Regions from separate parts of the Paenibacillus xylanilyticus genome, predicted to be linked through region 2. Evidence: predicted binding sites of a transcription regulator. Region 2 holds the regulator's gene; the other holds the start of a gene.

Region 1 (12,831 bases), 700 kb from region 2:
GATCTCAGCTACGCCCTCATTCATGAGCTGCCGGAACAGCATATTTACCGAATGAACAACCTCAGCACGACTGCGGAAGTTACGTGCCAGGTCAATGCGTCTGCCTGCACGCAACGTGCTTCCTTCTCCTTCAATGCTTTGGGTGCCAGAGCTGTATTGACGATATTTATTGAGAAATAGTCCCGGTTCAGCCAAGCGGAAACGATAAATACTCTGTTTCACATCTCCTACCATAAAGCGATTACCCGGATTCTCCCTGGATATTAGCTTTACGATATCTTCCTGAACGGTATTGGTATCCTGATATTCATCCAGCAGCACTTCATCGAAACGCGCTCTATATTCCATTGCTGCATCTGAAGGCATGGAGAGCTCTGGCGTGGAATCCTCATGACGCAAAATGTGAAGGCAATAATGCTCCAGATCGCTAAAATCAACCTGTCCACGTTCTTGTTTGGCCAGCTTGTAACGTTCGCCGAACTCACTTACAAGTTTGGACAGCTCCTGCATGAGCGGAGCCGCCTGCTCCAGCTCCTGCCAGAAGGAAAATGCACTCCGGCCAAAGAGCGAGCCTTTCAGATCGGTGACTGCCTTTTTTGCAGCCTCCCGAAGTTCCTTCACTTGTTCCTGCAGCGCCGGATCGGTTTGATCCTTTTTGCAGGGTTTCAGCTTGCCAAAAGCTGCGGGCTGAAATACTTCAGGCAGTCTCTCCCATGGCATAACCTCCACAGCAGACAGGAGCTCCTCCACCATGCCCAGATCTTCCTTTAAGGTATCCGCGTACGGTTTTGGCCCTTCCGGCTGCAACGCAATGCCAATCCCCTGACGCAAGAGCCCCGCTGCACCGCTCAGGGTAAGTGCGGCATCACGTAGAATGCTCTGTACCCATGCTGAATGACCAAGAGCCTCTACACTTTCCACTTGAAATGCAGACGCCATTTCCGCGAGCCAGTGATCCGGCCAGGAGTGACTGCGCGAGAAATCATACAGGCGCTGCACAAGCCGGTGCATGGCATCATCGTTCCGTTCACCGCTGAACCAGTCCACAAGCTCACGGAATGTACTGCCTTCGCCTTCTTCCCCGTATTTATCTTCAAACAGCTCTTCCAGGAGCTCTTGACGCAGCATTTCGGCTTCATTCTCGTTCAATATCCGAAAAGCCGGATTAAGCGGTATTTGCTGATAGTAACGGCGGATGACTTCCATACAAAATGAATGCAGCGTTGTAATTGAAGCTCGCCCAAGCAGCGATAACTGTTTGCGCAAATGCTCTTCCTCAGGCTCTTCCTCGAGTGCACGTTCAAGTGCTTCCCGAATACGCTGCTTCATCTCAGCAGCAGCCGCCTTCGTAAAGGTAGCCACCAACAATCGGTCCACGCTGAAGCCAAGAGAAGGATCGGCTATTTTACGAATAATCCGTTCGACCAACACAGCTGTTTTACCCGACCCCGCTGCTGCTGCAACAAGAATGTCTTCACCACTCTGGGAAATTGCACTCCACTGGTCATCGCTCCAGAAGCTGCCTTCCGGTTTTGGCATATTCGTCATGACGTCTCCCCTCCCTTGTTGTGTGACAGCATGTCCCAGATTTGCTGTTTGCCCGGTTTGGACAACAGATTATATTCATTGCCTTCAATATTCTCATCAAATTGACAGACAGGTTTAAACGGACAGAATGTGCATGCAACCTCCTGCTGAATGCGGTAAGGCTCTATGGCCACATCCCCATCCGTAATGCGGGTCCCGATCTCCCGGATATTGCCTCGAACCGATGCGAGCAGCGTGTCCCACTGGTCTGGCGTAGCTACCGCTGCGCTGCTGTAGAAGCTGCCGTCCGCCTTGAGTGCAACAGGAATGATGGCCGAGTAGCCTTTATCCAGTGTGTTATCCATCTGTGCGATGGCATCACGATCTGCCAAAAGCAAACCCTTCATTTTGAAGCGTTTCAGCAATTCCTGTCCCGCTTGTTCTGAGCTCATGCCGTTTGCAGATTGCAGCAATGGGTTATGCACATGGAAATACAGTGTTCCTCCAGGCATTGCCGATTCTCCCAGCCACTCTTCGGCAGCACTAAGCAGTACTTCCAGATACGTAAGCATCTGCAGGGACAGTCCGTAGTACACTTCATGCAATTTGAGATCCGTCTGGCTTGATTTATAGTCAATAACCCGAAGCAAAAGTCCATTTTCTCCCTCGGCCACATCAACCCGGTCAATCCGGCCCACAATCTCCATCACACACCCGTTCTCCAGTTCGAAACGAAGCGGCGGCAAGGGTTTGCCAGGCCCAAAGTCCAGCTCCAGACCGATAGGTTCAAAACTCCCCCGTCTGGATTGCTCACCCAAAATGACCGAAGCCCGGCTTACAATATCCTTCAGTTTGCGGAAAATGTAGCCGTAACGCTTCGTGCTCAGCAGAATCTCGCCCTGAAGCTGAGGGGCAATCTGATCTACCGTTTGCTCCGCTTCCTTGCGGCATTGTTCCGGAGAGAGGCTGCCCCAGCTGCGGTTCTCTTCACGCAGTCGTATCGCCAGCTGACTCAGCGCAGCATGGAACAGCTGCCCAATGTCCGGAGCTTGAAGACGATATAGCTGACGCTCTTTCAATCGCAGCCCGTGCGAGGCAAAATGGGAGAATGGACATGCCACGAATCGCTCCATTCGCGAAACACTTGTCCGCACCTCCGTGCCATACAATCGGCGGCTTGTCGAAGTACGAAGAGGCAATGCCCGATTGCGATAAAAGATGGAGCCCAGCAATCGTTCCAGCTGAGGTCTGAGGCTCTCATTGGAGCAGTGCCAGTTGTAGACCGACCACCAGAGTTCAGGAATCTCTTCACCCCTGCGCCATCTGCGGAGCTGCCCAATCAGAACGGACAGACTCTGCTCTGGATGAATAACGTAAGGCCAATGAGCTTCTTCCAAACCCGTTACTGGCGGCTGTGCAAGAAGTGGCACTTCATTCAATCCGAACATCTTGCGTACATGTCTCACAATTTCCGAAGGCAAAAGCGTTTTGCCCTCATCATCAGCCACAGGGTAACTCAACCACAACTGCTTACTTGCAGCAGTCAAGGCGGTATAGATCAGGAAACGCTCGTCCAGCATTTGTCTTGTTGTTCCAGGTCCGAGACCGAGACCTCTCTCGGTCAGCAGCTCCCGCTCCTGCTCCGTTAACACGCCATCTTCCTGCGGCACAGCCGGCAGTTCACCATCAACGGCTCCCAGAATGAATACATATTGGATATCCTGCAGCCGCGTCCGGTCCATGGAACCGACCAGCACCTGATCCAGCGCCGGCGGAACAAGTCCTAGCTTCAGCTCAGTTAACCCCGTCTCCATCAGGCCTGCAAACAGATCGATGTCCAGTCGTTCGGCTCCCATCATATCCACCATCTGGTCCAGCAGATCCAGGACAGCTCCCCACATCTGACGATGTTCCCGCGAACGCTCCGGGTCGCCCTGAGCGGTTGCCTCAGCCGACATCATTTCGAGTTTCCAGGGAATTTCTGCGTCTTCCAGCAGTCCATATAGTGCAGCACACTGTTCTCTTGCCGTCTTGGCCTTGATCATGCGCTTCTCAAACACAGCCATCGGATCCGTAATGACCGTTCGGCATTTTTCCATCAGCGACAGCATTTGTTCCCGCCCTCGGCTTCGAGCGTCCTGTCCATTGTCTTCCAGAGACAGACTCGGGACGTATTTCCAAGGCTTGCCGTCGGTCCAGCGGTATCCGTGAATTCCACACGCGAGTATATAATTTTCGAGCTGGTCCATATCTTCACGAGTGATGGAACCATCACGAGGAAGCAGCAGATCCGTTTTGACACAGCGAAATACATCTTCGTAACGCCAGCGGCGACGAACAACATCAATTGCAGAACGAATGAATTCGGACAGCGGATGATGAAGCTCACTTCTTCTGCGATCCAGGAAAACGGGCACGTCATAGTCCCTGAATAGGGGCTCGGCAATATCGGCATAGGCATCCAGCTGACGAACGAGTACGGCCATGTTCCGATAACGCACGCCTTCCTCCTGAGCCAACCTGCGCATTTCCCGCAGTGCACCTTCCATCTCAGCCCTGCGATTTTCGGCTGCGTATAACTTCACGCCCGCATCGCGGCCATCACTTCTCCAACGAATGCGTCGGTCGAACCCAGACTCCAGATGAGCCAGACCAGGGCTGTGCTCATATCTTGGCAAAACATCCGGCTGCAGCACCATCGTTTCGCTCATGACTCCCAGATCCTCAGCCATACCCTTGAGCCGCGCATATGCGCTCGCTGTTGGATGGAACAGATCCAATTCGCTAGGCAGTGCCCCGTGATCATATGGCCGATCCAGGGTCAACGTAATGGTTACTGAAGAGGACTGAAGCATCAGTCTTCCAATTACGCTCATTTCCTGTGGTGTAAAGCCCTGAAAACCGTCAATCCAGATTTGTGCATCCTGAAGAAGCTCACTCTCTGCCAAACGTTCGTTCAGTTCTGTCAGCGTGTCTTCATCATCGATGTAGAGTTCCGTCAGTTCCTGTTCATAATCTCGATATATAAGAAGCAAATCATGTAACTTGTCACCCAGGATCGGTGCTGAAGAAGACGTATTCCAATTAGAAAGGCCTTCTTCCAACAAGCCGGGATCTAGTTCATAACGCTTAAACTCACTGTACAAATCATTTAAATGCCCTATAAAGCCCAATTGATTGCCCGAAGCGCCAAAAAGCTTCAGCTCTTCCTTGCGCCGCTGAAGTACTTTATAAAGCAGCATCTTTTTCCCTTCGGCTCCGATTGGAATCCGCGCAGAACCACCCGCTTCCTGCATGATACGATAGGCTAATCGGCGAAAACCCAATACTTCTGCACGCATAGTGCCTTTGATCGCGCCAGAAGAAACCAGAGCCTGCTCGGTGCGAAACGAGCTTTGTTCCGGAACCAACCATATGAGTGGTTTGCCTTGAGGTTCCTTTTGAAGCAAAGACGTAATTTCCCGGGTAATCAGCGTCGTCTTGCCGCTGCCTGCCCGGCCAATAATAAAGCTTACAGACATGTCTAATCCTCCAAACCATCACGAACAAGATTTTAATTCCCAGTATAACATATCTGACCTGGTTCGGAACATACGTTTGCCACAATCCGGTAATGGCAAATGATTTCCTGTAACACAAAACAAGCCCACAGCTTATTACACCGTGGACTTGTTTCTTAACGTAACTTTTAACAAGATGACAGATCAGTTTGTTTTGCTGCGCACTTCAAAAATGGCAAATTTCAAGTAATGCCCTTCATCTACACCCAAAATTTGCGGGTGGTCCTTGCCGGCAGCTTTCCATTCAATTAGGCGCAATACCTTGCCCGCATCTTCAGCAGCATCCGCAATCGTTTCCAGGAAAAGATCCGGACGCATATGATATGAACAGCTCGCTGTGACCAAATACCCACCTTCATTCACAAGCTTCATGCCATGCAGGTTAATATCCTTGTATCCACGGCAGGCGCCTTTGACTGCTGATTTGGTTTTGGCAAAGGCAGGTGGGTCAAGAATGACCACATCAAATGTTTTCCCGCCGCCAGCTGCAAGCGCTTTGGAGGTATCCACTTTCTGTTCGGCTGCCCGTGCACGTACGGAACGCTCTTCTACTCCCTTGACCTGTTCACGTAAATACTGGAAGGCATCAGCGACAACAAATTCTACCCGATCCGTAAAACCATTCAATTCTACGTTGGTGCGGGCACTTTCAATCGCATGCTCGGAAATATCTAGGCATGTGACTTTTTTGGCACCATATTTGCAAGCGTTCAACGTGAAGCTGCCCGTGTGTGAGAAACACTCCAGAACAGTAGCCCCATCCCAATAGGGGAAGGTTACCACTTTACCGCTTTTATTTACAGGCAGCAGCTGATGGCTTCCCTCTTGCTCCACTTCCTGCACCGTAATTCCGCTTTTATAACCCCAGCCCTTCATAAGCGGTTCAATTGCCGCCCGATTCTCACGCTGGTCGAAGAAGTAGCCTGTTTTCTGGCCTTCCACGATATCCACTTTAATAAGCAAGCCATTCTCGGTTACCGTAACATGACGTGGACACTCCCCGTACAGCGGTCCTTTGGTCTGCTCCAGTCCTTCCAGCTCACGAATCGGCACATCACTGCGCTCATAGATTCCCTCTGGCTGCATTACTTCGATCAGAGCCTGTACGATGGCTTCACGGCAGCGATCCATTCCCAAGGTAAGCAGCTGCACAACGAGAACACTTCCAAAACGGTCCACGATCAGGCCAGGCAGAAAATCAGCCTCTCCGTATACGAGACGATACGCCTCTCCATCCTGGATAAAACGTTCCCGGTGACGCAGGCAGTCGCTGAAGCGAGCGGCAAAAAAGGCGGTGTCCATCTGCTCAAACTCCAGCGGTTGATATGAAACGACTCTCACTGTAATCTGTGAAGCCGGATTATAGTATCCTGTCGCCAGATAACGACCTTGATGATTCAATACGTTGACCAGATCTCCCGGTTCGGGGTTACCGTTAACCGAGGCAATTTCGTTGTTGTATATCCATGGATGTGCATGTTCAAGCCGCTTTTTGCGACTGCGTTCCAGTGTAACCGATGGCAAGGTAAATCCACTTCCTTTGTATTAGTTATTTGAAAAGATAGGTTTAGTGCAAAGGGAGACCGCTGCGGGGACGGATTGGTCTTCCGATCGCTGTTATCCCTGGATTTTTTTGATTCCCTTCTTACAAAGGGAAAACCAGGGATAAACGCGAACGCTTCGCTTCTTCTGATTCAATTCCGTCCCCTCCGCTCCGTTTGCACGAATCACCGTATCTTTTGAATGGTGGGGTGAGTAGGTTATGAAACAACCCTAATTACAGAAATTGTGAAGAGCATGTTGCCGCTACAGGGCGGTTGGTCTTCCGATCGCTGTTATCCCTGGATTTTTTTGATTCCCTTTTTACAAAGGGAAAATCCAGAGATAAACGCGAACGCTCGCTTCCTCTGATCCAATTCCGTCCGCACCAATTGTCTCCTGCTGTCATGGTTGTCCTCTCTTATTCATAAGATGAGATAACGACTAGGCACGGAAGGAATGATGGAACGAGATGTTCAGAGATGTTGTGCTGCCGCTCATATATGGACTAATTATTTTTTTTGGTGGAATGAAACTGATGGAAACGGCCTTACAGCGAATGGCTGGGCCAATGCTGGCCGGGTGGCTTAACCGAGCTACCTCTGCTCCATGGAAAGGCATGGCTTTCAGTGCAGGAGCCACCGCAATATTACAGAGCAGTACCGCCGTTACGGTGCTCACCATTGGTCTCGCGAATGCAAGATTAATTACCTACGGTCGCACACTAGGCATTATTCTGGGCACGAACATTGGTACATGCCTGACAACCGAGTTGATTGGGTTACAGATTGGACGTGCTGCCCTGCCCTTGCTAGTCATTTCTCTTACAGGTTGGGCTGTCTTTGTTGTTCTTAGTGAGCGCAATCAAGCTGCCCCCGAACACACTCGAAGATTCCTAATGAACTCACAATATAGCTTTCTTGCAGCTGCCGGTTTTGCTCTCGTGATGACCGGCATTCAAGTCATGCAATCCATCGCCGTCCCCCTGCGCAGCATGGGCGTATTTCAGTGGTTTTTGGATCGCTCGGCCGACAGTCTGTGGTGGGGATTTCTGGCTGGTGCCTGCCTTACGGCTCTCATTCATAGCAGTGCAGCTGTCATCAGCGTGGCGATTACGCTGGCGGCTACAGGTGTGCTGCCTGTGGAGATCGGTATTGCCATCGTGATCGGGTCCAATGTCGGGACTTGTGTCACAGCTGTGATTGCAGCCGCCGGAGGAGCTTCCGCAGGCAAATTCGTTGCAGCCTCCCATGTTGTATTGAACATTGCGGGAGCATTGCTTTTTATGCCGCTGATCGGGTTGCTGCATGCAGCTTCAGCCTGGCTGTCAGCGGACTACGGGGCACAGATTGCGCATGCCCAGACCCTGTTTAACATCATCAGCTCACTGCTTGCATTGCCCCTATGCTATCTGCCCATCTGGCACAAAAAACCACCGGCTCACGCCCCAACAGCGAAATCGCCCGCGGCTTGATGCTCGGCTCCTCTATTTGATAAGGAACCAGGCATTGCTGTATTCGGCCATTATTACACGTTAATGCCCAGCTTGTTCAGTGCCACCCGCAAAATGTTATCGTTGTTGTCGTAACCGTTCTGCTGCTGTCTTGACCAGGCTTCTTCTGGTGCGTACCAATCGACTCCCTTGATCTCTTCGATCTGCGGCTGCAGGTCTCCACTTTCTGCTTCAACCAGATAATAGTGAACTTCCTTGTCTACCGGACCAAACTCAGCATGCTGATATGTGTAGGCAATGATATCGACAGGCTCCACAATTCGGCCGACCATGCCTGTCTCTTCCAAAATCTCGCGCAAGGCAGTTTCCTCTACCGTTTCTCCAGCTTCCATCTTGCCTTTGGCAAGTGTTGTTTTACCATAACGATCCACAATAAGCTGAATCTGAAGACTGCCGTCTTCCTCGTTACGATAGACTACACCGCCTGCGGATATTTCCTTTTTGTTCATTCTGATTTCCCCCGTTCACAGTTATGTCTTGCCTTTAGTTGAAAAACAAGGACCTCATCTCCCCGGGTACGCTCCCCAAGGAAATGAAATCCTTGTTTTACTGACGCCTCGATTACATCGCTGCGGACTTCAGATTATCTTCCAGTACACGAACCAGTGTACCCTGGCTTTCGTTTACACCCGCTTCGGTCACTTTGACGCGGCACACTTTACCGATCATGTCTGTAGAACCATCAAATACGAGCTGAATGTAGTTATCGCTATAACCATGCAATTTTCCGCTGCCTTCACGGCCTTTTGCTTCACCTTCCGGAATGACATCCAGAACCTCGCCTACAAACTTCTGCGCATAAGCAAGCTGCATTTGTTCAGACAGGTCGATCAGTTCATGCACACGAGCATTTTTGACTTCTTCATCCACCTGATCTTCCATCCGGGCTGCCGGTGTTCCTGTACGCTTGGAGTACGGGAATACGTGCATTTCCGAGAAACCGATTTTTTTCATCAATTCATAACCATTACGGAACATTTCGTCTGTCTCACCCGGGAAACCTACGATAACGTCCGTTGTAATAGCCACATCTGGCATTGCTTCGCGGATGCGAAGCATTTTGTTATAAAATTCTTCGGTTGTGTACTTGCGGCGCATCCGTTTCAATACGGTGTCATCACCCGCTTGCAGCGGGATATGGAAGTGGCGTACCAGCTTGTCCGAACGCTTAATGACATCCAGCATCCGATCATCGATCTGGCTCGCTTCAATGGAACTGATACGGATCCGCTCCAGCCCTTCCACTTTATCCAGATCCCATAGCAGATCAGTCAGATCGTAGTTCTCCATATCGTCACCATATCCACCCGTGTGAATGCCTGTCAGGACGATTTCCTTATAACCGGCATGTACAAGCTGGTGAGCTTGCTGAACAATGCTGTTTGCTTCCCGGCTGCGGGAGAGCCCGCGTGACCATGGAATGATGCAGAACGTGCAGAAGTTGTTGCAGCCGTCCTGAATTTTCAGGAATGCACGCGTACGATCCGCGAAGTCCGGCACGTCCATTTCCTCAAATACACGAGTTTTCATAATGTTCCGCACCGCATTGACTGGCTGACGGGACTCCTGAATTTCGCGAACATAAGGTAAAATTTTATCCCGGTCCTGCGTTCCGATGACGAGATCCACTCCAGGAATGTCGAGAATCTCTGCTGGCGAAGTTTGAGCGTAACAGCCCGTAACTGCTACAATCGCATCCGGGTTGCGACGAATGGCACGACGGATGATTTGACGACTCTTTTTGTCCCCGGTATTCGTTACCGTACATGTATTAATCAGATATACATCTGCTGTCTGTTCATCGAAGTCCACTTGATCGTATCCTTCATTTTTGAACAATTGCCAGATCGCCTCTGTATCATAAAAGTTAACTTTGCAGCCCAAGGTGTAAAACGCCACGGATGGCATAATTACATTCCCCCCATTTCTCCGGATTCATATAAAACACAAGTCAGCGCTGCCATCCCTGCGGTCTCGGCACGCAATATTCGCTTGCCCAGCCCAACGGATACCGCGCCTGCCTGATCGGCTTCCAGCGTTTCTCTCTCGGAGAACCCGCCTTCAGGTCCAACCACAATCAACACGTCTGCAGCCGCATCAGGTGCGAGCTGTTCAATAAACGGCTTCAGCGCATCGCGCAGCTGCTTGCCGTTCTCCTTTTCATAACAATAACATACCAAACTGTAGCCCTCAAAAGAAGACAGCAGCCCTTTCCAGGAAAGTGGCTGCTCGACGGATGGAATGCGATTCCGATGACTTTGTTCAGCGGCTTCCTTGGCAATTTTGCGCCACCGCTCCAACCGTTTGCCTTCTTTCTTGGCATCATATTGAACAATCGTCCGTTCCGAGAGGAAAGGTACAAAGGCTACCGCTCCGATTTCGGTACATCTCTGAATAACCGTCTCCATCTTGTCACCCTTCGGCAGGCTCTGGGCCACCGTTACGCGAATACGGGCTTCATGGTCCATTTTCAGAGATTCCACGATATTTGCCGTTACCTGGCCAGCTTCGATACTCTCAATCTCCACCAAAGCCTCACGACTCTGTCCATCACTGACAATCAGTTTATCTCCAGGCTTGCCACGCATCACTTTACCGATATGGCGCGCATCATCTCCCAGAATGACAACAGAATGCTCTGTAAGCTGTTCTGCAGATACAAAATAACGCTGCATGGGTTTATCCACCTATTCTTTCCTGTTATGACTGGCATTCACCCTGCCTTGCGGCAGGCGTGAATCCAATCGCCACAGATGATCATACAACTTTTATGTCCTTCTGACCAGCATTTCAGTCCAAAAAGACTAGTGATATTATCGATAGAATCCAATGATTCCTTTTGCCAAATTAACATACATATTCTGCGCTAATTCATATAATGGCTGAATTGTAGCGTTCTGCAGCGGAGGAATAATCAGAATTAAGAGAAAAATAAAAATGGACCATTGTTCAACCCCTTGCAGTTTGCGACTAATCGAAGGTGGCAGTACATCTTCAAGAATTCGGTAACCATCCAGTGGTGGCAATGGGATCAGGTTAAAGAGGAACAGGAAAAAGTTCGTCAGATTGAAAATCGAGAAGAACATGGAGATCGCCGTGAACAACCGTTCATTCTCAATCCCACCTAACGCTCCTGAACCTACAAGAGATGCATAGATAATGGTTCCCACAATAGCCAAAAGCAAATTGCTAAGCGGTCCAGCAAACGACACAATAACTCCCATTAATCTAGGCTTATCAAAATTCGCACGATTGACCGGGACAGGCCGTGCCCAACCGAACCCGGCAATCACAAGCAGCAGCACACCAAACAAATCAAAGTGAACTGCCGGATTAAGGGTGACCCGACCCAGCAGCTTGGCGGTCGGATCTCCAAATTTATTGGCAAAGTATGCATGGGCAAACTCATGTACAGTGAAAGCAATCAGAATCGTCAGCAGGAAAAACGGGAGCTGATCAATGGGATAACGAAAGAACGAATTCAGAAAGTCCATTCGTTACCTCTTTCTGGCAACATAAGCCAGCCAGTCCTCGTCACGGTGGACCGCACTAATTTCAAAACCGGAAGCAACGAGTGCATCATGCACAACCTGCTCTTTGTTTTTCCAGATCCCTGAAGCAATATAGACACCGCCTGGTTCCAGTGCATTGTATACATCATCAATAAACAGCATAATAATCTCGGCCAAAATATTGGCTACGATCACTTTCACAGGCAGCTGAACACCTAATGCAGGATCTTGGCTTCCAAGAACAGATAGGAGATCACTCTCTTTAACCGTAACTTGCTCCTCCAGGCCGTTCAGATGCACGTTCTCCTTCGCACTCGATACTGCAACCGGATCAAGATCCAGTGCCAGAACATGCTTTGCACCCAGCTGAATGGCACCGATCGCCAAAATACCTGAGCCCGTACCCACATCAATGACTTCCTCGCCGCCCTGAATTACCGTTTCCAGTGTCCGCAAGCATAGGGAGGTTGTCGGATGTGTACCTGTACCAAAAGCCATACCTGGATCCAGCTCGATGATCTTCTCTTCCGGACTTTCGGGTGTGTAGTCTTCCCATGTCGGTTTGATCGTCAAACGATCAGATACGCGGACGGGCTTGAAATACTGTTTCCAGGCATTAGCCCAGTCATCTTCATCCACCGTACGAACCTCATACCGGATCTCACCCGCATCAATATCAAATTCGGAGAGCTGCTTAATTCTCGGGTTAACTTCTGCTTTAAGGGCTTCCATGTCCGTACCTTCCGAGAAATACCCTTTAATCACAGCCAAACCTTCCGGAATATCATTCAAAGGCAGCTCATACCACTGGCCATAAGACGTATCACGTTCTTTATTTAATGTGCCAGATTCTTCGATCGAGACCCCTCCAGCACCTGCTTCATGCAAAAAATTCGAGATCATTTCCACAGCTTCTTCTGTGGTATGTATTGTTAGTTCATGCCATAACATACTTGATTTTTCCTCCTCATTTTTCAAACATCCCAATCATTGTACTACACAAGGGAGCAGGAGCACAAAACCGTTCCTGAGATTTAAAGCAAAAAACAGGACATCCGCAGCTACCTGCTCGGATATCCTGTTTCGAATTGTGCCCAAAAAGGGGGAACCCTCAGCAAAAACGCCCACCATTCTGGGTAATCATCTCTGCCGCCTGAGGAAGATAGTCGCTTGGTATTGA
Region 2 (12,831 bases):
CACGCATCGCCCGAATATGTGCTGGAGTTGTACCGCAGCAGCCTCCGGCGATGTTTAACCATCCCTGTTCGGCAAACGCTCCAATTTTCTGAGCGAGTGAATCAGGTGATTCATGATAATTACCATTTTCATCAGGTAGACCTGCATTCGGATAACAGCTGACTGCTACTGAAGCCATTCCGGAAAGAGAACGAATGTGGTCACGCATAAATTCTGGGCCTGTAGCACAGTTTAGTCCCACTGAAATTGGGTTAAGGTGTTCTAGGGATATATAAAAGGATTCGATGTTTTGACCCGCAAGGGTTGTGCCCATCGGTTCAATTGTCCCTGAGATCATTAAAGGGAGCTTCATTCCGCTCTGCTCAAATGCTTGCTGGATACCTATGCTGCCTGCTTTGACATTAAGGGTATCCTGCGAAGTTTCAAGCAGTAGCGCATCAACGCCTCCCTCAATTAAAGCGAGCGCTTGCTCGGAATAACTGTCGATGAGCTCCTGAAACGTTACGCCGCCCGTAACTGAGAGCGTCTTCGTTGTTGGTCCCATCGCACCTACCACATACCGTGGGGAATCTGGAGTCGAAAACCGATCTGCCGCAGCTCTCGCAATGCGAGCAGCTTCGAGGTTAATCTCGCGGGCACGATCCTGGATATCATATTCGGCCAATACAACCGAAGTAGCTCCAAATGTATTGGTTTCGATTAAATCTGCACCAGCTTCCAGATATTCTTCATGAATGCGCTGGATGAGTTCTGGACGTGTAAGTACCAACATTTCATTACAGCCATCCAGATCCTCTCCGCCAAAATCTGCACCAGTGAGATCAACTTGTTGAATCATGGTCCCCATCGCACCGTCGAGGATTAATATTCGTTGTTTTAATGCATCATGTAGACTAAGCTTATCCAATAACTTCACCCCCGCAAAACGTTAAATCTTAGTTTAACAGAAACTTACTTATTGTGAAAGATCGGTTTTATTCAGCTGTATGGCGGGTTTCAGACGATTAAGGTCGAATTTGCGAATCGACAAAAGGGTAGACATCCGATATAATATCTATTAAACCAAGTGGAAAAGAGGGAAAGAACATGGCTGAAATTGTGATCAGAAATACGAACGAACGTATCACTGGAGACGAAAATGTTCGAAATTTCTTGGACAAATATGAAGTACTCTATGAAAAATGGGATGCATCCAAATTAAGTGCTGAATTGCAAAATAACTTTGGATTAACTGATGATCAGAAAAACCAGGTTTTGGAAACCTTTGATTATGAAATCAAAGACCTTGCTGCACGTCGCGGATATCAAATCTGGGATGTCATCACCCTCTCCGAACAAACGCCAGATATCGAAGAAAAATTGGCCAAGTTCGAGGAAATCCACACCCATGCCGAAGATGAAATCCGTGCTATTGTTGCCGGTAAAGGGATCTTTGTTATCAAAGGAACAGATGATGTCGGTTACTTTAATGTAGAATTGTCTCCTGGAGACGTCATTTCCGTACCCGAAAACACGCCGCACTTCTTCACTTTGATGGAGAACAAACAGATTATTGCTGTCCGTCTCTTTATCGAAAAAGACGGCTGGGTTGCTGACCCGTACCCGGATCCTACTTTTATTAAGCAGGCCTAATCGTTATATTACGAATATCATTCATTCAACAAACCCCTGTCCATTTGAACAGGGGTTTGTTGCGGTTTGGATCATTATACAACAATAGATTAATTATATGAAATAATGAGGATACTTTGCTTTGACCGTCTCCTGTTCAACGACGACAAGTCTAAGGTGAGCTTCCATCACCTTCATCGCTTGTTCTGTTTGGCGCTCCTTGATGAGCTGGTAGATTTCCTTGTGTTGGGAGATAATAATTTCGGAATTAATGTCATCGGACAAGCGAAGGATACGCAGACGATTAAACGGAATGTTAAGCTGCTGAAGCATTTTCCACGTTCTCATCTTTCCAGTTCCCTGAAACAGGATCTGATGAAACTCCTCATCCAGCTCAAACAGTCGATAGAAGTTATTCTTATCCATGCACACTTCCTGCATAGCGATATTGGTTTCCAATCTGAATTTGAATTCTTCTGCAAATGAGGCACATGCCAGCGCTACAATTTCCTTTTCTATTTTTTCTCGCATAAATCTGCCTTCTTCCACATGCTCCAGATTAATATGCGAGACGATTGTTCCACTCTGCGGAATAATATCCAAAAGTTCCTCTTCAGCAAGCTTCATGAAAGCTTCGCGAACTGGAGTTCTGCTGACCTCAAGTTCGTCCGCTATTTCTTTCTCTGAAATCTTCGTACCAGGCTCAAGCTCAAGGTGCAAAATTCTTTCCTTTATCAGCTCGTATGAATAAGCCCGGGTCGAACCTCTAATCTTTTGATTAAGTGACATTCCTTAACCTCTTCCTCTCAGCCGTATTCATTCATCTTAGCATAAATTGCCGTTTCACTAAAATGAGCTCAGCGAAACGGCAATCGTTTAAACTTTGTCTATCATGTTACTGCTGTTTGTTCTCTTTATACTTTTTGTACGTATCGTTGGAAATCTGCAAGTACTGAGACAACCCTTGTCCTTCCAATTCCTGTACAAATGCATCGAACTCGTCAAGACTGCGTTCACCCAGAATAAATTTAAGGGTATTTTGGTCCGAGTAGTCCTTAAGTGGAGTACTAAGCAATGTCACCTGTTCACGGTCAAGATCTGAGTACGGGATTGGAGGTTCAGCAGGAATAACTTCCTTGGTATCCTTCATGTCCTGCTGGAATTTCAATTCTTCTTCACTAAACATGGAGTGCAGCAGATCTGTTGTTCCACCGTAAGCAAACACGCCACCAGAGAAACCGTAATCAATACGCAGATCTTTTGTGCCTTTAGGATTCAATCCATTATAGTTCACATCATCCGCAAGCTTGCGAACCCCATCCTGTTTCGTGTAGGTCTCTCCTTCAAATCCCCATTTGGCGAATTCCTGTCCTTCATCACTGTAGTATAACCAGTCAATAAATTGCATTGTTGCTTTGAAATTTTCACTATCTTTGATTTTACCGGAAATCATGACACCGTTTTCAAGTCTCGATCCAGACATTAATTGTCCTTTCGGACCACCCGGAACCGTAATTTTAGCAATGGAGAATTTTCCTTCACCCAACGTTTTATTCATATCATTGCGATGCAGCACTAACGTTTGAGAGTTACCGTTAATGATAAACGACTTGCCAGAGACAAATTTTTGTGTCGCTTGATCATCATCTTGAGTGAAACTTTCCTTGTCCAGCAACCCTTCTGACACCATTTTGTTGAAGTAGGTCAGCATTTCTTTGTACTCAGGAGTAGTGGATGTATATACGAATTCATCCTTGTCTTCCTTATACGTAAGACCATTGCCGAAACCCCAACCGCCCTTGGTTCCAAAACCAGCAGCCGCAATATTTAATGTACTGTTAAATTCAAATCGGTCCGAGAACGGAATCGAATCTGGGTAGATCTCTTTCAACTTCTTGGCAGCATCATATAGTTCATCCCATGTCGTTGGGATAGGAATGTTGTTTTCCTCGAAGACATCCGTTCTAACAATCAGTGTATAGTCTGGCCATACTTCTTCATGCAAACCAGGGAGAACATAATACTTCCCATCTTCCTGACGGAGACTCTCCAGTTCATCCTCAAGTCCCCATTTCTCTATCTTGTCCTTGAAATTAGGCATCAAGTCAACATAGTCACTTACGGGTAATATGGCTCCAGAAGATACGAAGGCAGATTCTTCACCCGGATAGGTTTTAGGGATTACGAGAGGTGCATCTCCCGAACTAATCAAAAGAGATCTTTTTTGCGGATAGTCAGACATCGGTACAATGGTAGGATCCAAGGTCACACCCGTCAGCTCGGTGATTTTTTGGAAAAGCAACCAATCTTTCTTGTATGGATAAGCTGGCTGATCACTATAAAGTATGGATAAGTTGAATGGCTCCGAGGCTTTAAACGTGTCACCCACTCCGTAGGACTCCATAGCCCCTTTGGATTCAGGTTCGGCCTTCTCGGTTCCCGCTCCGCTGCTGCATGCTGCCAAAACGACACTCATCATTGTTGCCAAAACCATCTTGCCTACAAGCTTGCGTGGTCTCTTTTTCATTCCATTGTCCCCCTGCATGTGGTTTAGATTGGCCTTGCGTCTAAGAGATGTTCACTATATGCACTTGGAATTACTGCTTAACAGATCCCAACATGATACCGGTTACAAAGTATCTTTGCACAAACGGATAGATCGTAAGGATTGGAAGAATCGTAAGTACCATCGTTACCGACTTGATATTGGCTGAGATTTGAGTCAAATTATCAGCCGACGCTCCAGCAGAAGCTCCTCCTGTTGCACCTGCAATCATGTTCCGCAGATAAATGGTCACAGGGAACAGTTCCTTTTTGTCGAGATACAGGAATGCCGGGAACCATGAGTTCCAGTGTCCCACTGCGTAGAACAGAACCATTGTAGCCATTACAGCCTTACTTAACGGCAATATGATACGAAGTAAAATACCATATGTGTTCAAACCATCGATGGCTGCAGCTTCCTCCAGCTCCTCGGGCATGTTTTCGAAAAATGACTTCATAATTAACATGTTATAAATGCTGATGGCTCCAGGTACAACTAACGCCCACATCGTATTGTTCATGCCAAGGGAATTAATCAGGACATAGTTTGGAATCAATCCGCCACTGAAAAACATGGTGAACACGGCAAACATTGTCCAGAACTTGCGTCCCATTAATCTCCTTTTAGAAATCGCATACGCGAATATGGTTGTCATAAACATGGAGATCAACGTACCTACCACAGTGTAGATAACCGTATTTTTATAATTGGTCCAGAACATGCTGTCACGCGAGATGGTCTTGTAGGTTTCCACATTAAAACCGCGCGGGATGATGCTGACTTTCCCTGAATTGATATAGGATTCGCTACTGAAAGACTGTGCTACAACATTCAGGAATGGATAGAGTGTGATGAACACCACAAGCAGCAAAAAGATGGTGTTAAATACTTTGAAGACTTTGTATGATTTTGATTCCTGCATGTTATCCCTCCTTTACCACAAGCTTCGTTGTGTTAGTCTGCGTGAGATTGCATTTACTGAGAATACCAAGATCAGTCCGATGAGTGATTCGAATAATCCAATCGCAGTCGCGTAACTGAAGTTGCTGGATTGCAAACCTACACGATACAGATAAGTGGAAATCACGTCCGATGTATCATAGATAAGCGGATTGTAAAGGAGGAGAATTTTCTCAAATCCAACAGCAAGAAAATTACCCATATTCAGAATTAACAAAGTAACAATCGTTGGCAAAATGCCTGGTATGGTTACATGGATCGTCTGTTTCCAGCGATTCGCACCGTCAATCCGTGCAGCTTCATACAAAGAATCATCGATTGTCGTTAATGCGGCAAGATACAAAATGGCTCCCCAGCCCATGCCTTGCCAAATTTCAGAGCTTATATAGATCGTTCTGAACCATTCGGCGCGCTGCATAAAGGGAATATTGTCTCCAGTAAAGAATGCAACCAAGCCATTAATGGATCCATTCACTGCCGTTAGTTGCAAAATCATACCGGCTACGATAACGATCGATAAGAAATGTGGCAGATAGGATGCAGTCTGAACGAACTTTTTGAAGCGTTTACTTTTTACTTCATTCAAAAGCAGCGCAAAGATAATGGGAACCGGGAATGTGAAGAGTAATGCAAGCCCGCCCAGTATGAGTGTGTTTCCAAATACCTTCCAGAACGTTGGGTCTTGAACGAACATCTGAAAATACCTTAACCCAACCCAAGTCTCACCAAAAATGCTGCCTCCCGGTACAAACCTTCTAAAGGCTATCACATTACCAATCATCGGTCCGTATTTAAAAATAATCAGATAGATCACTGGAAGTATTAATAGTGAATACAGCTGCCAATCTTTGCGGAGTAAGGCTCCAGCCGTTCTTAACCTGCTTTCTTTGCGTAATGAGGTCATCGTAAGCGTGGTTTTAGCAGTTTCTGACTTCATATCTGATTCACTCCGATCAAATAAACTTTATAAAATCAAAAGTACTTCATGACAACTCCCATCTTCACTTCTTTCTATCGAAGACCTTGCAGAAAATTTCACCCCCACTGCATAATAGACACTCGGTAATGTAAGCGATATCAATTTAAACTAATGTTAATGGATACACTTAGGTTCAGATTGTTATCTTATTGCTCAATCTCACGGGTACCTGTTGTATTCCAAAAATTAATATTTCCCAAAACTATGTAAAGCGCTTACAATATACATGAAAATAATAAAGCGATAGCTTCTGACTCCATAACCTGGATATGTCAAAAGTTAACTGCTTTAAGGATTCCCATACTAGTCATACTAGTATGTTAGTTATATTCTAAAACAGTGCTTCCTACATTTCAATACTTTTTTTATTTATTTTTGATATTTCTTCACTATACTGCTGTTATTAAGCTTCAAACAAACAAAAAAACATTGATACCCGTGAATGATTTTGCATCATTCACCCAGGCTATCAATGTTTTAAAATGCACCATTGTCAATTCTGAAATAATCAGAAATTAGCAATAATACGATCTAATTCTGATAAGTGCTTAATCTCATGATCAGGTACATACGACTCCGAGTTCACTTTGTTCTCCCGATTAATCCAGACAGCCTGGATTCCTGCTGACAAAGCTCCGCGGATATCCGTCGTGAGTTTATCTCCAACCATCAAACCTTCTTCTGGTTTTACCCCAAGTTTGCTGAGTGCATGTTCAAAGATAGACGGATCCGGTTTTCCTTTTCCAAAAGTACCCGAGATGATGATCTCATCGAAGAAAGGAGCCAGTTCAGGCACACCATCCAACTTCTCTTGCTGCAGAGCAGGACACCCATTCGTCAAGAGCAGCAGTTTGAATTTCCCCTGTAAGTGACGTAAAGTGTCCATTGTTTCCTCATATACATGAGGTCTGGATCTTCGCTCTGCTCCAAATTGCGAGGCAAGACGTTCAGCCAAATCTTCACGGTCCACTCCCAGCTTCAATAAGCCACGACGCCAGGACTCCTTACGATATACAGGGGCAAGCTGCTCCAATTGACGGAATTCCGGCTGGTCACCACCAGTAAAATTAGCCCAAAGTCCTTCAAACGGATTGATACCAATCATTTTGGTAAATGGAAAGGTTTCATATGATTCATATAGACTACGAGCTTCATTACGAACAGCTTCTTCCAATGCCTCAGCATCAACGCCGGTTTCTTGTGAAGCAAGCAGGCAAGTTTCGTGAAATGCTTCACGCACACTGCGTTCATCCCACAATAAAGTATCATCCAGGTCGAACAAAATCGCTTTTAATGCCATTCCGATCATCTTCCCCTTTGTGAATAATTACTTTTTCTCGTCTGTTTCTACAGTAATCTGATGTGCTTTGGCAAATTTCAGAAGTCGTTCAGTAATGGCATCTGTGTCATAGCGGTTCAACAGTTTAGTGAACACCCATCTTTTGCCACGGCTGTTATGTTCGATAACTACCGTTCCCTGCTCAAATCTAAACTTAACGATGTCATCTACTCCAATGGAGCGTTCCCGATTCCCTTTGGTTGTTATAATCCGGTTGCTCCCGATTTTAATGTAAGGACGACGAAGCATAAAAATCACAGCCAAAAACACATACAAAAGCATCGTTACCCAGTCCCATGTTGTCATCGGAGCTTTAACAAGAAATGTGCTCATAAACAGATACAAAAACGCAAGTCCAATGAGGAAAATAGGAAACAGAAGACTGCGTCCTTTGAAAATGTCCTCACCGGGCGTACCCGAAATCGGTTGACCATTTTTTTTGCGTTGCTGATTCAACTGCTTTGAATTTTTCCGAACCGTTCTCTCGAACGAACGAGCCATGAGAATCCCCCTTATGTCATCTTTGTATCGGCTTACAAAAATCGTAAACCGACATTCCCCCTATAAATTTGCATTCTCAAAATAAAAGGAAGAAACCTAAATATCATAATGATATCTTTAGGTTTCCTTAGTGTTTGAGTTTGCCTTGGTGGCCTTGATCTTTCTCATCATCTACAATTTCAATGGAATCCAGTTGCTGTCTGAAGTTGCTGCGGATGTTGTTTAAGTAAATTTCTCTAAGTTTAGCACGTTCGGCAAGTTCTTCCTCTGAAAGTCCAGTGGACTTTTGTTTACGAGCCAATTCGTTAATGCGTGCTACCAGGCTATCTATATCCAATCTTGTCCCCTCCAAAAATACAAAGTCATACTAACTTTGACATGATCGAGGCGGCTTGTCAAGGCTGCTACTTACTCGCTCGAATGAATCATGGTATTAACGTGTAAACTGAGGCAAAATCAGGACTTGTCCAGCTTGAATTGAAGTGGTTTGAAGCTGATTCACTTTCTTAATTGCTTCTATATATATACGCGTATCCATATTTTCCGGTTTATGCTCCAATGACACGCTCCACAGCGTTTCACCCTGGGACACTGCTATTTTGCTGCCAGGAAGAACATTATTCTCGTCTCCTGCAAACACAGTCAATACAGTGCTGCAGCCAATAAATATAATTAATGATGCCATAATCATCTTTAACATCCATGTTGGCATCTTAGCTTTTGCAAACCAGTTCTTAAAGTTACCTATGTTAGACTTGACCGCTTCCGAGTTCACCGGTTCGTAAATACTTTGATAAGTGGAATATCTCATAATTTATCGTCCTCCAAACGTTTGTTCCTATCTGTTAAAATCAATATAACACGAACACTTGTTTTGTACAACAGATTTTTAGAACAATTGTTCGCTTTATTTCAAACCCCTTATTTCCCGAAATTTTCTAGGTGAATCCAAATCAAATACTACTATTCTATTCACTTGATGCACTAGACAAAGAAATCACTCAAAAACATTGGTTTTTCGGGATTTTATTTAGAACTTATGTTTGTACGAACGGAGGTTCTATGTTATAATTTTCCCAAACGTTACTAAAATGGGGTTGATACGGTATGTCGAAGATATCCAGCAGGCAGCAAGCTATTCTGGAGTTTATACGCAATGAAGTCCGGTTGAAGGGATATCCTCCTTCCGTACGTGAGATTGGAGAAGCGGTTGGACTGGCTTCCAGTTCTACGGTTCATGGACATCTGGACCGCTTGGAGAAGAAAGGTCTCATTAGACGTGACCCTACTAAACCGAGAGCCATTGAGTTGTTAAGCCAGGAGGAATCAGAACACTCCCATCAGTTTGCACACAGTGTTGCTCGCATTCCCGTCGTAGGTAAAGTCACTGCAGGGGTACCGATTACCGCAACTGAGAACATCGAGGATTACTTCCCGCTACCAACACATTATGTTGGAGAACAGAAAGTATTTATGCTCTCTGTTGTTGGTGACAGTATGATCGAAGCAGGGATCGTCAATGGAGACTACGTTATCGTGCGCCAGCAGCAAACAGCAGATAACGGAGATATTGTCGTTGCGATGACTGAAGATGACGAAGCTACAGTTAAAACTTTCTACAAAGAGAAAGACCACATTCGTCTACAGCCTGAGAATGCAACATTTGAACCACTTCGTTTAAAACATGTTAGCATTTTGGGTAAAGTGATTGGCCTTTTCCGTGATATTCACTAGTCTTTCTTCCACAGCAAGTCAGATGAAACGTAACGACTAAAAGAGGTTGCCCTGTTCAATAGGACAACCTCTTTTTTCGCTATTCAGTCGGCTTTGCTAACTTCCATTTCTTATCGTTTGAGAATGCTTTTGTGATGGGAGAACACTTCAAAGCTTTGCTTACCATGATATGACCCCATACCACTCTCTCCTACACCGCCAAACGGTAAAAAATGTGAAGTCATATGAGACAACGTATCATTAATGCATCCTCCACCGAAGGACACTTGATCCAAAACCTGATTCTGCAGCTCCTCTTGCTCCGTGAACAGGTATAGCGCCAGCGGTTTGGGACGGTGCACAATCTCAGCGAGCAGAGGATTAAGATCCTCGTAAGTCATTACCGGCAAAATGGGACCGAATATCTCCTCTTGCATCACAGGTGAACCCCAGTCCACATTTCCTACCAAGGTAGGTTCAATCAGCAGCTGATCCCGATCAGAGCGACCACCAATCAGAGCATGACCACCTTCTAAGAAAACAGATAGTCGATCAAAGTTACGTGTGTTGACGATATGCGGAAAATTAGGATTTCCCATTACATCTCTACCGAATTTATCTTGAATCTCTGCACCAATCTCTTCAAGCAGTTTATCGTGTACGTCTTGATGTACAAGCAAGTAATCCGGAGCAACGCAGGTCTGACCAGCATTCAAGAACTTGCCACGAACGATCCGCTGGGCTGCCAACTGCAAATCCGCGTCTTTATGAACAATTACAGGGCTTTTACCACCCAATTCAAGCGTCACCGGGGTTAGATGCTCAGCTGCTGCTTTCATGACGATGCGGCCAACACCTGTGCTACCCGTAAAGAAAATATAATCAAACTTCTCTTTCAACAAGGCTGTGCTGGTTTCGACTTCACCTTCCATGACTGCTACATATTCCTTAGGGAAAATATCCGTAATCAGGTCGTACGTCAGACGTGACACTGCCGGCGTTAATTCAGAAGGCTTAATAACAGCACAGTTACCCGCCGCAATTGCTCCAATCAAAGGACCAAAGCCCAATTGGAACGGATAGTTCCATGGTGCAATAATGAGAGCAACTCCATAAGGTTCTGGATAGATCGTGCTTGTACCATCAGGTATTACAGCACTTGTAGGCACTGCTCTAGGCGCCGCCCATTCCTTAAGATGTTCTAGTGCAAAATCCAGTTCACCCAAAACGATGCGAATTTCAGAGTTATACGCCTCTGTTTCCGATTTATTCAAATCTGCATGCAGTGCGTCCAAGATCCGTTGCTGATATTTCTCTATCCCTTGTCTTAGTTGCTGAAGAGCATTAATCCGATACTCGATATTTTTAGTTTGTCCTGTATAAAAGAATGCCCGCTGATTTGCAACGAGTTGTTTCACTTGATCCATATAAACATCTCCAATTAATGATTTAAAATTAAATTGCTAAAAATATAATTGAATTATAACTTGTTTATATGGAATTATCAACATATCAAAATATCTTTTCTTTGGAAAATATGTATCTTCTCTATTCCTATTATATGTATACTATTAAACGTTGCTATTTTTTTAAGAATATTACACACCGCTGTCCCATTATGTTATCCATCAAAAAAAGCCCTTGGCACTATTGCGCCAAGGGCTCTCCATACTAGTACAGCGTGATATATTGATCGCGTTCCCATTGGTGGACTTGTGTACGGTACATATCCCACTCAATTTCTTTCAACTCGTAGAAGTGAGCCAGGGCGTGATCGCCAAGTGCATCACAGATGACTTCGCTGCGGATCAATTCGTTCAAAGCTTCTTTCAGGTCAGCTGGCAAGCTTGGAATGCCTTCTTCCACACGCTCTTCTTCTGACATAATGTAGATGTTACGGTCAATTGGAGCTGGTAAGGAAAGCTCACGTTTGATTCCGTCCAGACCTGCTTTCAATAAAACAGCCAAAGCCAAGTAAGGGTTAGCAGCCGGATCCGGGTTACGAACCTCTACACGTGTACTCAAACCACGGGAAGCTGGAATACGGATCATTGGGCTACGGTTACTGGCGGACCATGCTACATAACAAGGGGCTTCATAACCTGGTACAAGACGTTTGTATGAGTTCACAGTTGGGTTAGTAATTGCTGCAAACGCACGCGCATGCTTCAGCGTTCCAGCCATGAAGTGACGTGCAGTTTTGCTGAGACCCAGCTCGTCCGACTCGTCAACAAATGCGTTTGCACTGCCTTGGAACAACGATTGGTTGCAGTGCATACCGGAACCGTTCATACCAAACAATGGTTTTGGCATAAAGGTCGCATGTAGACCATGCTGACGTGCAATCGTTTTAACAACGAGTTTGAACGTTTGGATCTGGTCAGCAGCTTTAAGCGCATCAGCATATTTAAAGTCGATCTCATGCTGACCTGGAGCTACCTCATGGTGGGAAGCTTCGATCTCAAAGCCCATTTCTTCAAGTGTGATAACGATGTCACGACGACAGTTTTCACCAAGATCTGTAGGCGCCAGGTCGAAATATCCACCTTGGTCATTCAGTTCATTAGTCGGGTTTCCTTTTTCGTCTGTTTTGAACAAGAAGAACTCTGGTTCAGGACCGACATTGAAAGAAGTGAATCCCATTTCTTCGGCTTCCTTCAGGTTACGTTTCAAGATGCCGCGTGGATCTCCAGGGAATGGGTTGCCATCCGGCAAATAAACATCACAGATTAGGCGAGCAACACGGTTCTCAGCTACCCAAGGGAAAATCAGCCAAGAATCGAGATCCGGATAGAGGTACATGTCGGATTCTTCAATACGCACATAACCTTCAATGGAAGAACCATCAAACATCATTTTGTTATCCAAAGCCTTATTCAATTGGCTTACAGGAATTTCAACGTTTTTGATAGCTCCAAGCAAGTCGGTAAATTGCAATCGAACGAACCGTACGTTTTCTTCTTTAGAGATGCGGAGAATGTCTTCTTTTGTATAACTCACGATACCTCTCCCTTTCTTTTCTGCTTATTTGGCTTGCATGTTATATTTGTACATTAGAAAGTTCCACGGGTCAAGGAGTCTGCCATCACAACTGCATGATTTCCCCTCACTCGCCAAGTTATGCGAACTTACTTTTTATTAAAAAATCGGGAAAGCTCTCCCTGAATGAGAGATACTTGTCCA

Evidence for each region. Region 2 encodes LexA, which represses DNA repair genes until DNA is damaged. Its sites were predicted from a motif close to CGAACATATGTTCG; they were not measured.
Region 1: addB (helicase-exonuclease AddAB subunit AddB) is a predicted target of LexA. The motif match lies at 5,114-5,127, and genes of this name have one in related genera.

What each region holds. Positions count from the first base shown of each region.
Region 1 covers NZ_CP044310.1:4,690,871-4,703,701, forward strand. The annotation lists gene addA (helicase-exonuclease AddAB subunit AddA) at 1-1,548, opposite strand, end outside; gene addB (helicase-exonuclease AddAB subunit AddB) at 1,545-5,048, opposite strand; gene F4V51_RS20890 (class I SAM-dependent rRNA methyltransferase) at 5,232-6,611, opposite strand; gene F4V51_RS20895 (Na/Pi cotransporter family protein) at 7,099-8,100, shown strand; gene F4V51_RS20900 (NUDIX hydrolase) at 8,154-8,588, opposite strand; gene mtaB (tRNA (N(6)-L-threonylcarbamoyladenosine(37)-C(2))-methylthiotransferase MtaB) at 8,701-10,047, opposite strand; gene F4V51_RS20910 (RsmE family RNA methyltransferase) at 10,050-10,814, opposite strand; gene F4V51_RS20915 (site-2 protease family protein) at 10,953-11,633, opposite strand; gene prmA (50S ribosomal protein L11 methyltransferase) at 11,637-12,602, opposite strand; gene F4V51_RS20925 (hypothetical protein) at 12,763-12,831, opposite strand, start outside.
Region 2 covers NZ_CP044310.1:3,995,695-4,008,525, forward strand. The annotation lists gene metH (methionine synthase) at 1-907, opposite strand, end outside; gene F4V51_RS17575 (cupin domain-containing protein) at 1,087-1,632, shown strand; gene F4V51_RS17580 (GntR family transcriptional regulator) at 1,726-2,400, opposite strand; gene F4V51_RS17585 (ABC transporter substrate-binding protein) at 2,507-4,138, opposite strand; gene F4V51_RS17590 (carbohydrate ABC transporter permease) at 4,209-5,078, opposite strand; gene F4V51_RS17595 (ABC transporter permease) at 5,091-6,020, opposite strand; gene F4V51_RS17600 (HAD family hydrolase) at 6,604-7,395, opposite strand; gene F4V51_RS17605 (hypothetical protein) at 7,423-7,935, opposite strand; gene F4V51_RS17610 (DUF896 domain-containing protein) at 8,063-8,272, opposite strand; gene F4V51_RS17615 (LysM peptidoglycan-binding domain-containing protein) at 8,369-8,746, opposite strand; gene lexA (transcriptional repressor LexA) at 9,043-9,669, shown strand; gene F4V51_RS17625 (aldehyde dehydrogenase) at 9,780-11,075, opposite strand; gene glnA (type I glutamate--ammonia ligase) at 11,320-12,648, opposite strand; gene F4V51_RS17635 (MerR family transcriptional regulator) at 12,777-12,831, opposite strand, start outside.